3 regions of the Mesorhizobium sp. 131-3-5 genome follow, and region 1 is predicted to be linked to each of the others. Evidence: riboswitches for the same ligand, from Rfam matches in the RefSeq annotation. Region 1 holds a riboswitch; each other region holds the start of a gene.

Evidence for each region. A riboswitch is a leader RNA that binds a small molecule or an ion and turns the genes downstream of it on or off. The one in region 1 is predicted to bind thiamine pyrophosphate.
Region 2: it holds a riboswitch for thiamine pyrophosphate, as region 1 does, so the genes downstream of both, thiB (thiamine ABC transporter substrate binding subunit) here and thiC (phosphomethylpyrimidine synthase ThiC) in region 1, are expected to answer to the same signal.
Region 3: it holds a riboswitch for thiamine pyrophosphate, as region 1 does, so the genes downstream of both, JG747_RS16450 (Ykof family thiamine-binding protein) here and thiC (phosphomethylpyrimidine synthase ThiC) in region 1, are expected to answer to the same signal.

What each region holds. Positions count from the first base shown of each region.
Region 1 is NZ_AP023255.1:126,358-131,791, reverse strand. It holds partial or broken gene JG747_RS33135 (Fic family protein) at 1-529, shown strand, start outside; gene queC (7-cyano-7-deazaguanine synthase QueC) at 833-1,531, shown strand; gene queD (6-carboxytetrahydropterin synthase QueD) at 1,531-1,887, shown strand; gene queE (7-carboxy-7-deazaguanine synthase QueE) at 1,884-2,621, shown strand; TPP riboswitch at 2,903-3,019, shown strand; gene thiC (phosphomethylpyrimidine synthase ThiC) at 3,123-4,958, shown strand; gene thiO (glycine oxidase ThiO) at 4,955-5,434, shown strand, end outside.
Region 2 is NZ_AP023254.1:1,323,712-1,329,145, forward strand. It holds gene JG747_RS06440 (ABC-F family ATP-binding cassette domain-containing protein) at 1-968, opposite strand, end outside; gene JG747_RS06445 (thiamine diphosphokinase) at 970-1,614, opposite strand; TPP riboswitch at 1,703-1,817, shown strand; gene thiB (thiamine ABC transporter substrate binding subunit) at 1,861-2,859, shown strand; gene thiP (thiamine/thiamine pyrophosphate ABC transporter permease) at 2,835-4,493, shown strand; gene thiQ (thiamine ABC transporter ATP-binding protein) at 4,486-5,262, shown strand.
Region 3 is NZ_AP023254.1:3,349,703-3,355,136, forward strand. It holds gene JG747_RS16435 (glycosyltransferase family 39 protein) at 1-882, shown strand, start outside; gene msrA (peptide-methionine (S)-S-oxide reductase MsrA) at 1,057-1,575, shown strand; gene JG747_RS16445 (hypothetical protein) at 1,656-1,964, opposite strand; TPP riboswitch at 2,160-2,273, shown strand; gene JG747_RS16450 (Ykof family thiamine-binding protein) at 2,264-2,872, shown strand; gene JG747_RS16455 (ABC transporter permease) at 2,988-3,737, shown strand; gene JG747_RS16460 (ABC transporter ATP-binding protein) at 3,734-4,501, shown strand; gene JG747_RS16465 (ABC transporter substrate-binding protein) at 4,494-5,434, shown strand, end outside.

The DNA.
Region 1 (5,434 bases):
CACGTCCTAGCCATGCACCGCTTCAATCGCCGGGAGTGGTGTTTCCCGTCTCGGCCGCGATCCTGGACCAGATCGACGAGTACAGGCGCGTGCTGGAGAGCAATTCGACGCGCCTTCTGCCATTGGTCGAATGGGAACCGACGCCGCAATTCAACGTCCGGGTGCTGAATGACACCGGGGATTTCTACCGATACTTCGATGCAACCCCGCACGCCGAATTTCTTTATGCCTGCCTTCGGCGGACGATCGAACGGCACCTTCCTTACGAAACAGCTTTTCTGCAGCGCTACGATCAATTCCGGCAACAGGTGAATGCCTTATCGACACGCCCAAGCGGCTGATCGATCTGCTCTTCCGTTTCCTTAACCAGAATGGTGGCCCCTATCGAGCCGCGCCTTCGGAAAGGAATTCCCGGCTCTGACCAATGACGAAGCGCGGGCGGCTCGAGGCGATCTATGCGCAGACCAGAAAACGGCAAAGCACGCGGCAGAAGCCTTTCCCTGGGACTGCCGGTCGACCCTTGCGTTAGCGCCGAAACTCGGGACGTCAAGTTCTGGGGCAAACCGGACAAGCCGAAGGTGTGTCGGGAATGCTGCTGCGCCACGGCAGTGATTTCTGCATTATCTATACGCCTATATACGCAGTGCCGGCGTCAGCACCCCAGCGGTCGAAGATACGCGACAAGTCGCGTGCAAGTCATCTTGGGGACGCTGACAACAAGGTACGTGCGCTCAATCGCGTCCACCCTTCACAAAACCGGCTCCGTGGAGTAGTGGGAACGCAGAGAAATCTCCGGTCGCAGCCTTACCCGGTCAAAACAAGGATTCAAACCATGAATGCCCTCGTCATCTGCTCCGGCGGATTGGACTCTGTTTCGCTCGCTCACAAGGTGGCGACCGAGCAGAAACTCATTGGCCTGCTTTCGTTCGATTACGGCCAGAGGCACAAAAAGGAACTCGGCTTTGCCGCTATCTGCGCCAAGCGGCTGGCTGTTCCGCACCAGATCGTCGATATCCGCGATGTTGGCCGGAACCTGAGCGGCTCGGCGCTGACTGATAATGTGGACGTGCCCGACGGGCACTATGCCGAAGACTCCATGAGGATCACGGTGGTGCCGAATAGGAACGCCATCATGCTGGCCATCGCCTTCGGGGTTGGCGCCGCGAAGAAGGCCGATGCGGTGGCCACTGCCGTCCACGGCGGAGATCATTTCATCTATCCCGATTGCCGGCCCGCTTTTATCGACGCCTTTCAGACGATGCAGAACCATGCCCTCGCAGGCTACGCCGATATCCGCCTGTACGCTCCGTATGTGAATATGTCGAAGGCCGACATCGTCAGCGAGGGGGCAAAGTACGCCACACCGTTCGAGGCGACGTGGTCCTGCTACAAGGGCGGTGCACGTCATTGCGGTCGCTGCGGGACATGCGTCGAACGGCGCGAAGCATTCGATCTGGCCGGCATCACCGACCCGACAGATTATGAGGACGCAGACTTCTGGCTCCACGCTATCCAGACAAGGAGCGCGTGATGTTCCGCATTACCAAAGAGTTCCACTTCTCGGCCTCGCATCAGCTCACCTCCTTGCCACCAGATCATCAGTGCGCACGTCTGCACGGCCACAACTACATCGTCGTAGTGGAGCTTTCAGGTGGCGAACTGGACGAACACGGCTTTGTGCGCGACTACCAAGATCTGGCGGCGTTCAAGCACTACATCGATGGGACGTTCGACCATCGGCATCTTAACGACGTGCTGGGGCATGACCATGCCACAGCGGAATGTCTGGCCAGGCACTTCTACGACTGGTGCAAGGTGCGGCTACCCGAAACCTCCGCCGTGCGGGTGAGCGAGACGCCGAAAACCTGGGCGGAATACCGACCATGACTTGCGCGTTGCATCCCGGAATCCGGGTGAGCGAGATTTTTGGGCCGACCATTCAGGGCGAAGGCGTGCTGATCGGCTTGCCGACGGTGTTCGTAAGAACCGGCGGGTGCGATTATCGCTGTTCCTGGTGCGACAGCCTGCATGCGGTGGACCGTCGCTTCCGCCATGATTGGGAGATGATGTCTTCCGACGCGGTTTGGCAAAAGGTCACTGCGCTTTCCGGCGGTCAGCCCGTGATGGTGTCGCTGTCGGGCGGCAATCCGGCCATCCAGCCGCTTGGCCCGCTGATCGACCGCGGGCATGGTGAGGGTTACCGCTTTGCATTGGAAACCCAAGGCTCGGTGCCTAAGCAATGGTTCGCGGATCTCGACGTGCTGGTGCTCAGCCCCAAGCCGCCCTCAAGCGAAATGACGACAGATTGGGCCGCGTTCGACACCTGCGTCGAGGCGGCGCAGGATAAGCCGCGGATGGCGCTCAAGCTCGTCGTCTTCGACGATGATGACTATGCCTATGCCAAGGACGCCGCGGCGCGCTACCCGCAATTGCCCGTCTATCTGCAGCCCGGCAATCACACGCCGCCGCGTCCCGGCAACGAAGACGGGTTCATCGACATGGCCGGTGTGATGAGGCGCATGGAATGGCTGGTTGAAAAAGTGACCCGTGACAGGTGGTTCGAGGCGCGTGTACTGCCGCAGCTTCATGTTCTGCTCTGGGGAAACAAACGGGGCGTCTAGCCGAAGGGGAAGGATTGCCGACGACGAGCAAGACAGACCTCTATAGCAATCTCGCCCAACTGGGCGGCAGCAGCGTCGTTCCGGAAAGCCCCGAAAACACCGTGCTGGAAAAGGCACCGAAATCCGCATGAGGGCTCGCCTTATTGGGGGCGCTTCACCGCTCCTCTGGAGCGTGACTTGCTCTCGATACTACCATGCTTTTCCGCTGGGTTTGTTTGGTTGCCGATCACCGCTGCGGGACGAATGCGCTTGACAAAATAGCGACGGGCCGTTCAATTCGATGCATTCACCAGGGGAGTCCCGGCAAGGGGCTGAGATACTGCTGGCTTTCGCGGCGCAGTGACCCGTTGAACCTGATCCAGTTCATACTGGCGTAGGGACGGTGCAAGCGCTTTGCGGGAGTTTACGCCCGAGGTCCTGTTTCGGCAGGCCGACCAAAGCGTCTTTTCATCCTTCCGGCACAGAACTGGGTCTCCAATGCATGAGCAAAGGAGCCTCACGATGAATGCCCTCACCCCCGCCGTGTCGACGGGACCACTGCCCGCCTCGCGGAAAATCCACAAATCCGGCGTCCTCCACCCGCAGATCAGGGTGCCGATGCGCGAAATCTCCGTTCATCCAACGGCCGGCGAGCCGCCCGTCATCGTCTACGATCCGTCAGGCCCCTATACCGACCCGACAGTCGAAACCAGCATTGAAAAGGGCCTCGCCCGGCTTCGCCATGAATGGATTACCGCGCGCGGCGATGTCGAAGCCTATGACGGCCGCCATGTCCGGCCGGAAGACAATGGATTCGCGGTGGGTGAGCGCCTGACGCCGGAATTTCCCATTCGCAACCGGCCGCTCAAGGCCAAGCAGGGCAAGGCGGTGACCCAGCTTGCCTATGCGCGCGCCGGCATCATCACGCCCGAAATGGAGTTCGTCGCCATCCGCGAGAACCTCGGCCGCGAGGTCCTGCGTGGCAAACTTGAGCGCGACGGCGAGGCCTTCGGCGCCGAGATCCCCGACTTCGTCACACCGGAATTCGTGCGCGACGAGGTGGCGCGCGGGCGGGCGATCATTCCCGCCAACATCAACCACCCGGAGAGCGAACCGATGGTCATCGGCCGCAATTTCCTGGTGAAGATCAACGCCAATATCGGAAACTCGGCGGTCACCTCCTCGATGGCCGAGGAAGTGGAAAAAATGGTCTGGGCGATCCGCTGGGGCGCCGACACGGTGATGGACCTGTCGACCGGCCGCAACATCCACAACATCCGCGACTGGATCGTGCGCAATGCACCGGTGCCGATCGGCACGGTGCCGCTCTATCAGGCGCTCGAAAAGGTCAACGGCATTGCCGAGGATCTGAGCTGGGAGGTCTACCGAGACACGCTGATCGAACAGGCCGAACAGGGCGTCGACTATTTTACCATCCATGCCGGCGTGCGACTGCACTACATCCCGCTGACCGTTGACCGGGTCACGGGTATCGTCTCGCGCGGCGGCTCGATCATGGCCAAATGGTGCCTGCACCATCACCGGGAAAGCTTCCTTTACGAGCATTTCGCGGAAGTCTGTGATATCTGCCGCGCCTATGACGTGTCCTTTTCGCTCGGCGACGGCCTTCGTCCGGGCTCCATCGCCGACGCCAACGACGCTGCGCAATTCGCCGAGCTGGAAACCCTCGGCGAGCTGACAAAGATCGCCTGGGCGAAGGATTGCCAGGTGATGATCGAGGGGCCTGGTCACGTGCCGATGCATAAGATCAAGGCGAACATGGACAAGCAGCTCGCCGTCTGCGGCGAGGCCCCGTTCTATACGCTAGGACCGCTGACGACCGACATCGCGCCGGGTTACGACCACATCACCTCAGGTATCGGTGCTGCCATGATCGGCTGGTTCGGCACCGCCATGCTCTGCTACGTCACACCGAAGGAGCATCTCGGCCTTCCCGATCGCAACGACGTCAAGATTGGCGTGATCACCTACAAGATAGCCGCACACGCCGCCGACCTGGCGAAGGGGCATCCGGCGGTGAAAGTCAGGGATGACGCCCTTTCCCGCGCGCGCTTCGAGTTCCGCTGGGAGGACCAGTTCAACCTGTCGCTCGATCCCGAAACAGCGCGGTCCTTCCACGACCAGACCTTGCCCAAGGAAGCGCACAAGGTGGCGCATTTCTGCTCGATGTGCGGGCCGAAATTCTGCTCGATGCGGATTTCCCACGACATTCGTGCCGAAGCGCAGAAGGAGGGCATGGCGGCGATGGCGGCGAAATACCGCGAGGGCGGCGATCTCTACGTGCCGGCGGACGAGACCGGCACACCGCTGGTGCCGGAGGCGCATGAGCGGTCATGAGGGTGCTGGTCAAAGGGGCCGGCGTCGCCGGCCTCACCGTCGCCTTCGAACTCGCCACGCGCGGCGCGGCGGTGACAGTTGCTGAGACAAGACATGGCCTCGGCGGCAATGCGTCGTGGTTCGCCGGCGGCATGCTGGCGCCATGGTGCGAGCGCGAAAGCGCCGAGCAACCGGTGCTGGATCTCGGAAGCGATGCCGCCGACTGGTGGGAGGCGGCAACGCCCGGGCAGGTGACGCGGGCCGGAACACTGGTCGTGGCCGCGCCGCGCGATGCGGGCGAACTCGACCGGTTCGCCAGCCGCACGTCTGGTCATCGGCGCGTCGATGAGGATGAAATCGCGTTGCTCGAGCCCGACCTCGCCGGCCGCTTCCGCCGCGGACTGCTCTTCTCCGACGAAGCCCATCTCGACCCGCGCCAGGCGATGGCGGCACTTCATGACAGGCTGGCGGCGATGGGAGTCGAATTCCACTTCTGC
Region 2 (5,434 bases), on a different replicon from region 1:
GTCGTCTTGCCGGCGCCGTTCGGTCCGACGAGGCCGACGCGATCGCCGCGCTGGATGCGGGTCGAGAAGCCCTTGACCACGGTGAGGTCGCCAAAGCTCTTCTCGATGTTCTTCGCTTCGATCACCAGCTTGCCGGATTCGGCGGCGTCGCTCGCCACCATGGTCGCGTTGCCCTCGGCGCCCCTATGGCCGCGGAAACGCTGGCGCATGGTCTGCAACTCGCCGAGGCGGCGCATGTTGCGCTTGCGCCGCGCCGTCACGCCATAACGCAGCCAGTGTTCTTCACGCACGATCTGGCGGCCAAGCTTGTGCTGCTCGCGCTCTTCCTCTTCCAACACCTGGTCGCGCCATTCCTCGAAATGGCCAAAACCCTTGTCCAGCCTGCGGGTCTGGCCACGATCGAGCCAGACGGTGGCGCGCGACACGCGCTCCAGAAAGCGGCGGTCGTGCGAGATGACGATGAGCGCCGAGGAGGTGCGCACGAGTTCCTCTTCCAGCCATTCGATGACCGACAGGTCAAGATGGTTGGTCGGCTCGTCAAGCAGCAGAATGTCAGGCTCCGGCGCCATGACACGGGCCAGGGCTGCGCGCCTGGCCTCGCCGCCTGAGAGATCACCCGGCCGTTCCTCGCCGGTGAGGCCAAGATGCTCCATCAGGTAGGAGGCGCGGTAGGGATCGTCGGCTGGCCCGAGACCCGCCTCGACATAGGCGCGCACGGTGGCGAAACCTTCCATGTCGGGCATCTGCGGCAGATAGCGGACGGTCGCCGAGGGCTGGCGGAACACCTCGCCATCCTGCGGCTCGATCAGGCCGGCGGCGATCTTGAGCAGCGTCGACTTGCCGGACCCGTTGCGGCCGACCAGCGCGATCTTGTCACCGTCCGAAGCCGTCAAGGCGGCGCCGTCGAGCAGCGGTGTGCCGCCGAAGGTCAGTCTTATCCCGTCGAGATTGAGAAGGGGCGGGGCCATGTCAGCTTTCAGGTAGTGGATACGGATGCGCGAGCAGCAGCGCGCGGCCGTGGCCGAGCGCGATGTCGAGGCGGCCCCGGACCTCGTTGGAAATGGTCAGCGACGAGCCGAACGCCACTACGACCTGGTTCAACGGCCATTTGGCGCCGGTGACGGTCAGGCCGGCAAGTTCGGAAAAGCCGAGGATCGAAAACAGCGTGCCGTCGGCATAGTCGAAGCCGGCCGCTCCCGACAGCAACGGGACACCTTCCTGGGCGCCGCTGGTCAACAGCACCTCGGTTCCGGCTTCGGCCAGGCGCAGGGCGAGCGCCAGATGCAGGAAAGCGTGGTCGGCGCGCTTGCCGCCGAACGCGCCCGCCAGCACCAGGCTAGTCGCGCCACGCTCGAGGGCTGCGGCAATCGCCAATTCGCCGTCGGTCTTGTCCTTCTCCGCCGGGAAGGTTCGGCGGGGCACTGCGGCGAGGTCGGCGGGGAGATCGGCCGGCACCGAATCGAAATCACCCACCCATAGTTCCGGCACAAGGCCGAGCAGCCGGGCATGGCCGATGCCGGCGTCGGCGGCAATGATGCGCGAGCCGTCGACCTGGCGGTCGAGCCGGGGCGTGCGGATGAGATCGCCGCCAAGCAGGATGGTGAATGTGCTCATATCCGGTGGCCTGTACCAGCCCGGCAGCGGAAACGGAAGGCCGGCAAACTGCCACTTGCGCGGTTCCCCGGCCCGGCCTATGTGTCGAAACGCTCTAACGGGGTGCCGGACGCGATCTTCGCGGACCGGCTGAGAGGCAGTCTCGCCAACCCGCTGAACCTGATCCGGTTTGTACCGGCGGAGGGATTAGACGTTTCGGACAGTCCGGCGCCTCAATTCCTTGCAATTCGAACGAAGGAGGCGCCGATGCGCACGCTTTTATACGCTCTTGTCTCGACCATGGTCGTGGCGCTGTCCGGGCCGGCCTTGGCCAAGGACAAGCTCACCGTCTACACCTATGAAAGCTTCACCGCCGACTGGGGGCCAGGCCCGGTGGTGAAGAAGGAATTCGAGGCCGAATGCGGCTGCGACGTCGAGTTCGTCTCGGTCGCCGATGGCGTGGCCCTGCTCAACCGCGTCAAGCTAGAAGGCGCGTCAACCAAGGCCGACATCGTACTTGGCCTCGACACCAATCTCACCGCCGATGCCAAGGCCAGCGGGTTGTTTGCCCCGCATGGCGCGGTCTCCGATGTCAACGTGCCGGGTGGCTGGAGCGACGATACTTTTGTTCCCTTCGACTACGGCTACTTCGCCGTCGTCTACGACACCGAAAAACTGAAGACGCCGCCGAAGAGCCTGAAGGAACTGGTCGAAGGCAGTGCCGACGACAAGATCGTCATCCAGGATCCGCGCACCTCGACGCCGGGCCTCGGCCTGCTGTTGTGGGTGAAGTCGGTCTATGGCGACAAGGCGCCGGAAGCCTGGGCCAAGCTCAAGACGAAGGTGCTGACCGTGACGCCGGGCTGGAGCGAGGCCTATGGCCTGTTCACCAAGGGCGAGGCGCCGATGGTGCTGTCCTACACGACCTCGCCGGCCTACCACATGGTCGCCGAGAACACGCAGCGCTACCAGGCCGCTTCTTTCGAGGAGGGCGAATATCTGCAGATCGAGGTCGCGGGAATCACCACGAACGGAGCCAAGAACCCGCTGGCGGCAAAATTCATGGCCTTCATGACCGGGCCGAAATTCCAGGACGCGATCCCGGAGACCAACTGGATGTTCCCGGCCGGAAAGACCGACAAGCCGCTCAACCCGGCCTTCGACAAGATGGTCAAGCCGACCAAGACCCTGCTGTTCAGCCCCGAAGAGGTTGCCGCCAACCGCAAGGCCTGGGTGGATGAATGGCTGGCGGTGATGAGCAAATAGGCAGAGTGGTGACGCCGGCGCAAACCACGGATTCACGCGTCAGCGCCGGCATCATCGCGCTCGCCGCGATCACGCTGCTGATCGGCGGCGCATTCGCGGGTCTGCTTGTCGAAGGCGCCCATGATTTCTCGGGAGCCTGGGCGGCCTTCGATCCCTACCTGCTGCGCGTCGTGCGCTTCACGCTTTGGCAGGCAGTCCTCTCGACCCTGCTTTCGGTGATCCCGGCGCTGTTCGTGGCGCGCGCCCTGTCGCGGCATCCGCGTTTCTTCGGCCGCGCCTTCATCCTGCAACTCTTCGCCGTGCCGTTGGCGCTGCCGGCGATCGTCGCGGCGCTTGGCATACTGGCGCTGTACGGCCGTGCCGGCTATTTCGCCGGCCTGTTCAGCGCCGCCGGCAGCCAGGGTTGGCCAGGCATCTATGGCTTGTCCGGCATTCTCGTCGCCCACGTCTTCTTCAACCTGCCGTTGGCGACCCGCCTGTTCCTCGAGGCGCTGCAGACGATTCCCGCCGACCAGTGGCGGCTGGCAAGCCAGCTCGGCATGGCGGCGGGGCCGGCCTTCCGGCTGATCGAATGGCCGACGCTGCGCGCCGCTCTGCCGGGTGTCGCCGGGCTGGTCTTCATGCTCTGCATCACCTCCTTCACCATCGTTTTGACGCTTGGCGGCGGACCGGCGGCAACGACGCTGGAGGTCGGCATCTACCAGGCGCTGCGCTTCGATTTCGATCCGGCGCGGGCGGTCGCCCTGACATTGCTGCAGATTGCCTTGACCTTCATCGTGGTGCTGGCGCTGACGCGGCTTGGCGCCAATGTCGTCGGCGACACCAACCTGCCGGTGGCGCCGCGCCGTTATCTCTCCGTCGACACGACCGAGGCGTCACTCAACGCCGTGCTCATCGTGCTGGCGCTGCTGTTCGTTATCGGACCGATGGCCGCGACCGTCTCGGCAGGCTTGGGCGCCGATCTCGGCCGGCTCGCCGGCGAGGCCGCTGTCCGGCAGGCGACGCTGACCAGTGCGGTGCTCGCTTTCCTGTCGGCGCTGCTTTCAGTGATGCTGTCGTTGGCGCTGACCATGGCGCGACGGGCACTCGCGTTGAGGCGCCGCGCCGGTCGAAGGACACTGCTCGAACACGCCACGGATACCGGCGCCGGTTTTGTGCTGGTCGTGCCGCCGATCGTCATCGGAGCCGGCTGGTTCCTCCTGCTGCGCCATGCCGGCGATGTCTTTGCCATCGCCCCGGTCATGGTCGTCACCGTCAATTCTGTCATGGCGATGCCTTTCGCGCTGCGCGCCGTCCGTCCCGCCTATGACGCGGCGAGCGAGCGCCACGAACGGCTCTGCGCGCAGCTCGGCATTTCCGGCTGGGCCAGGCTGCGGCTGGTCGACTGGCCGTCATTGCGGCGGCCGCTCGCCACCGCCTTCGCCTTCGCCATGGCGCTGTCGCTCGGCGATCTCGGCGTTATCGCGCTGTTCGGCAGTGATTCCGTGCAGACCTTGCCTTACCTTCTCCTGGCGCGCATGGGCAGCTACCGCACGCAGGACGCCGCCGGCCTGGCACTGTTGCTTGGCCTCGTCTGCCTCGCCTTGGTGCTGGCGGCGGACTGGCTGGGAAGAGACAAGGTCCGCAATGTCTGACGGAGCGATGAGAGGGAAGGGTGTTCCGGTGCGGCTGGACAAGGTCTCGTTCAGCTATGGCGAGGCGCCGCTCACCTTCGATGTCGCGTTCGCGGCGGCGGAAATCACCGCCATCATGGGGCCGAGCGGTTCGGGCAAGTCGACGCTGCTCAATCTGGTCGCCGGCTTCGAGACGCCGCAGTCGGGCCGCGTGCTGATCGGCGGGGCCGATGTCGGCGCAGCGCCGCCAGCCGCACGGCCGGTGTCGATGGTGTTTCAGGAAAACAACCTTTTTGCGCATCTCTCCGTCGAGCAGAATGTCGGGCTCGGCCGCTCGCCATCGCTGCGGCTGACCGAAGCCGATCGAACCGCCATTGCCGAAGCGTTGGAACGCACAGGCCTTGGCGGCAAGGACAAGCGGCTGCCGCGCGAACTCTCCGGCGGCGAGCGCCAGCGTGTCGCCCTGGCGCGCGTGCTGGTGCGCGATCGCCCGGTGCTTCTGCTCGACGAACCCTTCGCTTCGCTCGGGCCTGCCTTACGCGACGATATGCTCGACCTGGTTGCCGGCGTGCATGCGGAGCGCGGCATGACGGTGCTGTTCGTCACGCACCAGCCACAGGACGCCCGCCGCATTGGCCGCAATGTGGTGTTTCTGGACAATGGCGCCGTCGCGGCCACCGGCAGTGCGGACGATTTCTTTGTTGGGGCTGGTCCGGAGGCGTTCCGGCGCTATGTCGGTGCAGGTCCCGGCAATGCCGTATCACGAGATATTGCCCGGAAGCGGACATAATTTACGGTCAAACCGGCATCAGGCAACGGGGCGCTTGCTTGCCATGGCAGAAGTAGTGTGGCTAGGTCCGCCCTATTGGTTTGGCACAAGCCGTGATTTGCCTACGGTACTCGTCACACGCCCCTAGGGACGTGTGACGAGTACCGTAGAAATTTGTTTTTGCGCATGACAG
Region 3 (5,434 bases), on a different replicon from region 1:
TTTCTCGCCGTTGCCGCGCCGCTGGCCATCGCGCTCTACCGCATCGATTTCCTGCCGCTGACCTATTTCGCAGCCCGCGACCAATGGGTGACCGAAAACCGGGCGCGTCTCTACTACATCGGCGTCCAGATGGCCGGGCTCTCCGGCTTTCTTCTGGTGCTGACGATATCCGGGTTGTTGCGGCGCTCGCCGGCCCCAGAAGCGCCGGTCGAGCGCGGCATTCTGGTCTATCTCGTGTGGATGGGGCTCGGCCCGGCGACCCTGATCATGGTGGCCTCGTTGTTCACCGGCACCGGCGAGTCCTGGGGCGCGCCGATGTACAATCTTGTCGGCGTCACGGTGCTCGCCTTTCTCGGCCACCGGCTCGGCGCCATCGAGATGCGAAGGCTGGCGATCTGCGCGTTCCTCTGCATCCTCACCATGTCGGGTGCCTATGCGGCGCTGCGCTGGACGGGCTGCAATGTGCGGGGTCGCCTGGACGCCGTCTGCTGGCCGGCACAGCCGATCGCGGACGAGGCCGAGGCGGTCTGGCACGCGGCGGCGCCCGGCCGGCTCGACATTGTCGGCGGCGATACCCAGGTGGCTATGCTGGCGGGCCTCAATGCCTATGACAAGCCGTCGATCTTCACCGATCTCGATACGCGGTTCGCGCCCTGGATCACCAGGCAGCGCTTGCACGACCACGGCATGCTGATGGTTTGGCCAGGGCATGACGTTCCGCCGCAGTTGCAGACATGGCTGGGCAACCTCCCGGTCAAGACGGTTCTTTTCAATTGGTCGCGCACGGCGCCGCCGGTGGCAATCAGCTTTGCCGCCATTCCGCCCGGCACGCTGTATCCGCCGCTTGCCGTCGACAGCCGGACCCTGCATCCGGGCAACTGAAACGGTTCGATCCCCGACCGCGTCGTGATATCGTTCGCTCATGGCCGCGTTGTTTCCACGCGACTGGACGAAGCGGACGACAATGCCCATCTATTGGGAAATCCAATTTTGTCCGCGCAATTCCGGGCGGGAAACCGCTACATGAGCTGGAATTGCCTTTTGAGGAGACGTGACATGGCGACTTCGACCGAACGCGCAGTGCTTGCCGGTGGCTGTTTCTGGGGCATGCAGGATCTGATACGGCGCTATCCCGGCGTCATCTCCACGCGTGTCGGCTATAGCGGCGGGGATGTAGCCAACGCCACCTATCGCAACCACGGCACCCATGCCGAAGCCATCGAGATCAATTTCGATCCGGCCGTGATCAGCTATCGCACGCTACTGGAGCGCTTTTTCCAGATCCACGATCCGACGACGCGCAACCGCCAGGGCAACGATGTCGGGATGAGCTACCGTTCGGCGATCTACTATACGAGCGACGAGCAGAAACGCGTCGCCGAAGACACCATCGCCGATGTCGATGCTTCCGGCCTGTGGCCTGGCAAGGTCGTCACGGAAGTCGCGCCGGCCGGCGCCTTCTGGGAAGCCGAGCCCGAGCACCAGGATTATCTGGAGAAATATCCAAACGGCTACACCTGCCACTTCGTCAGGCCGGGCTGGAAACTGCCGGTTCGCGAAAAGGCCGCATCCTAACGGTTGGCACAAAGCATCGTTGGAAGTGATATCGAAAAGCCGCCGGATGTCCGGCGGCTTTTTTGTTTTTGGACAATCACTTACTTGCCACAGTTGTTGTCGTTCACGGTGGGCGCCGTCAAATTGCCGTTGGCATCGGACTGCGCACCTTGTGGGTTGGTCGGGCAATTCCGATCCGCATTGGAGTTCATGTCGCCCGGCGCGATGGTGGTGCTGTTGGTAATTGCCGGATCGACCGTATTGGGCGAAGCCGGCGTGCTCGGGTCTACAGTCACTGAGTGGCCGCTGCCGCCTGACCCATCCATGCCGTTTGCGGTGTTGCTTTGCGCCATCGCGGAAGTGGCAAGCGCAACGGTGAACGCCGAAGCTGCGAGGATTTTCATGAACATGGTTTTGCCTCCATTTCTGTGAACTCGCCGCGTTGCGACTGGTGGGACAACCTCTCGGCTTGGCGAAGGTTCCCCATAAAATTCCGACTGCGCGGCGTCGCCAGCGTCCACGCAACGGCCAGAGTTGGTGCAACGCTTTTGGCCCGGTGCGCTGAAAAAACGGCTTCCCCTTCCGTTCGAATGGTGCTTTAACGCGTCCATCCACAGGGGTGCTCCGTACGGTCGGGGCTGAGACGGGGGCGGCAAGCCCACAGACCCTAGAAGCTGATCTGGGTAATACCAGCGGAGCGAGGCGGGCTATGTTTTCAGGCGCACAGATTTCCCTATATCCCATGGCCGACGATTTCGTCGGCGTCATCCTGGGCGCGCTCGGCGCGCTCGATCCCTACCGGGACAGGCTCCGGATCGAAACCGACGACATCTCGACCTTGCTGGTCGGGCCGCCCGAAGTGTTGTTCCCGGCGCTGCGCGACCTGTTCGTGGCGGCGGCGCAGAGCGGCAAGCATTGCGTGCTGTCGGCCGCCATTTCGCGCGGCTGTCCTGGCGAGCCGGACGATCCGATCTGCCGCTCCGACGCGTTTGGCGGGCCTGTCGGGCCGCTCGGGCCGCGCAAGGAAGCCGCCATCGCCGCCGTGCGCAGTGCTGCTGCCACCGGCCAGCCGGCGGCGGCGCAGTTCTCGCTCTATGTGATGGGCACCGGCGACCACATGGATGAGATCTATGGCTGCATCGATTTCCTGAAACAGTCCGGCGTCTACGATCGCTCCAAGAATTTTTGCACCAAACTGCGCGGCGATACCGGCGCGATCTTTTCGGCGCTGAACGAAGCCTTCTGCCGCTTCGGACCGGGCGCGGGCCACGTAACCCTTCACGTCACGGTTTCCGCCAACAGCCCCACCGCTGTCTGAGTCTGAAACACCCGCTTGCTCTACGCGCGGTCAAGGTTGTCCTCTCGTGGTCTCATTGTCGTCAAGCCGCCCGCGGCAGCTCGCGGGTCTCTTCGCCAGGGCGGCACCGGCCGTGATGTCGGTCGGGTTGCTGCTCGTGGCCTGGGAACTCTACGCAAATTATTCCGGCATCAAGCCGACGATCCTGCCGGCGCCGTCGCGCGTCTTCGAACAGGCGATGCTCAATCGCGAGGCGCTGATCGACAACGCCGTTCCCACCATCCGCGCCACGCTGATCGGCTTTGCCTGCTCGCTCGGCGCCGCTTTCGCGCTGTCGATGCTGGTCGACTTCTTCCAGCCGCTGCGGCGCGCGCTGTTTCCTGTCTTCATCGTCAGCCAGACCTTGCCGCTGGTGGCCATCGCGCCGCTGGTGGTGCTGTGGTTCGGCTTCGGTCTGACGCCAAAGATCATGCTGGTGGCGCTGGTCACCTTTTTCCCGATGCTGGTGGCTCTGGTGCAGGGCTACGAGGCGACCGAGGTGGAGATCGGCCAGATGCTGCGCGCCATGGGGGCAGGGCGCTGGCGTGTCTTCGTTCTGGCGCGGCTGCCTTCGGCACTGCCCTATTTCTTCGCCGGCCTGCGGATCTCCATCACCTATGCCGTGGTCGGCGCCATCTTCGCCGAATATGCCGGTGCGGCCAAGGGACTGGGCATCTACATGCTCAACGCCAAGAACAATTTCCGCCCCGATCTGGTGCTGGCCGCGGTCGGCGTGAGTGCCGCGCTCACGCTGATCCTGTTCGGGCTGACGGCGCTCTTGCAGCGCCTCGCCATGCCCTGGGAACGGATCGGCCGTCAGCCGGCAGGGAAGGGGCCGGGGCGATGAGCCGGCTCGAATTGCGGCATGTGCGCAAGGCGTTTGGCGGGCTCGACGTGCTCGCCGACATTTCGCTCAGCGTCGGTGCCGGCGAATTCGTCTCGATCCTTGGGCCTTCGGGCGCCGGCAAGTCGACGCTGTTCCAGCTTCTGACGGGTGCCGAGCATGGCGAAGGCGAGATGTTGTTCGACGGCATGCCGCTCGACGACCATGGCCGGCATTTCGCATTCATGCCGCAGCGCGACGCCCTGATGCCGTGGCGGCGCATCCTCGACAACACGACACTCGGGCTTGAAGTGCAAGGCGTCAGACGCCAGGTGGCGCGGGCGCGGGTCGTGCCGCTGCTTGCAGAGTTCGGCCTTGCCGGCTTCGAGCGGCATTTTCCGGCACAGCTTTCCGGCGGCATGCGCCAGCGCGCGGCGCTTTTGCGCACGGTGGTGCAGGAGCGCGACATGCTTTTGCTCGACGAACCGTTCGGCGCGCTCGACGCATTGACCCGTGCGGCCATGCAGCGCTGGCTTGAGCAGATGTGGCGTCACCATCGCTGGACGGCGCTGCTGATCACCCACGATGTGCGCGAGGCGGTGTTCCTGTCCGACCGCATCTATGTGCTGTCGGCGCGTCCGGCCCGTGTGTTGCGTGAGATCACGGTGCCCTTGCCGCGTCCGCGAGATCCGACTGGCGCCGCCGCGCAGCAGGCCGGCGCACTCGAGGCCGAGATCCTCGACATCTTGCTCAACCCTCAACCATCCAAAGGACATGACCATGACTGATATGACACGCCGGCAGGCCCTGCTGCTCACCCTTGCCAGCGGTCTTCCGCTGATCGCTGGAGCGAGCCGCGTCTTCGCCGCGACGCAAAAAGTCACCGTCGCGCTGGACTGGACTGTCAACACCAACCACATCGGGCTGTTCGTCGCCCGCGACAAGGGATTTTACCGCGAGGCCGGCCTCGAGGTCGACATTTTACCCTATAGTGACACCGGCGCCGGCACGCTGGTCGCCAACCGCGTTGCAGACTTCGGCATCAACGGCACCATCAGCCTGTTCAGCCAGAAGACCGGCGGGGCCGACTTGAAGGCCGTCTACGCCGTGGTGCAGTCCGAAACCGGCCGCGTGGTCTTCAATGCGGCGCGCAGCGAGATCAAAAGTCCCAGGGATCTTGACGGCCTGACCTATGGCGGTTTCGGCAGCGCCTGGGAAAACGCACTGATCTCGACCATCATCCGCCACGACGGCGGCAAGGGCAATTTCGAAACGGTGACGCTTGGCACTTCCGCCTATGAAGCGCTGGCCAATGGCTCAGTCGACTTCACGCTCGAGGTCTCGACCTGGGAGGGCGTCGAGGCCGAACTCAAGGGCGTCAAGCAGCGGAGCTTCGTCTATGCCGACTACGGCGTGCCGGACGAGCACACGACGCTGATCTCGTCGAGCGAAGCCTATCTCAAGGCAAACCCGGCATTAGCGTCGGCCTTTATCCAGGCAACGCGGCGCGGCTATCAGTTCACCGTCGATCATCCGGCCGAAGCCGCCGCGCTGCTGATCGCCGGCAACAAGGACGCCTTGACCAATCCGGCATTGATCGAAGCATCGCTCAAGGCGTTGATCGACGGACACTATCTGCGCGCGGAGAACGGCGCCATCGGTACGATGGATCCGGCCAAGATGGACGCCATCGGCGACTATCTCTTCAAAGCGGGCATTTT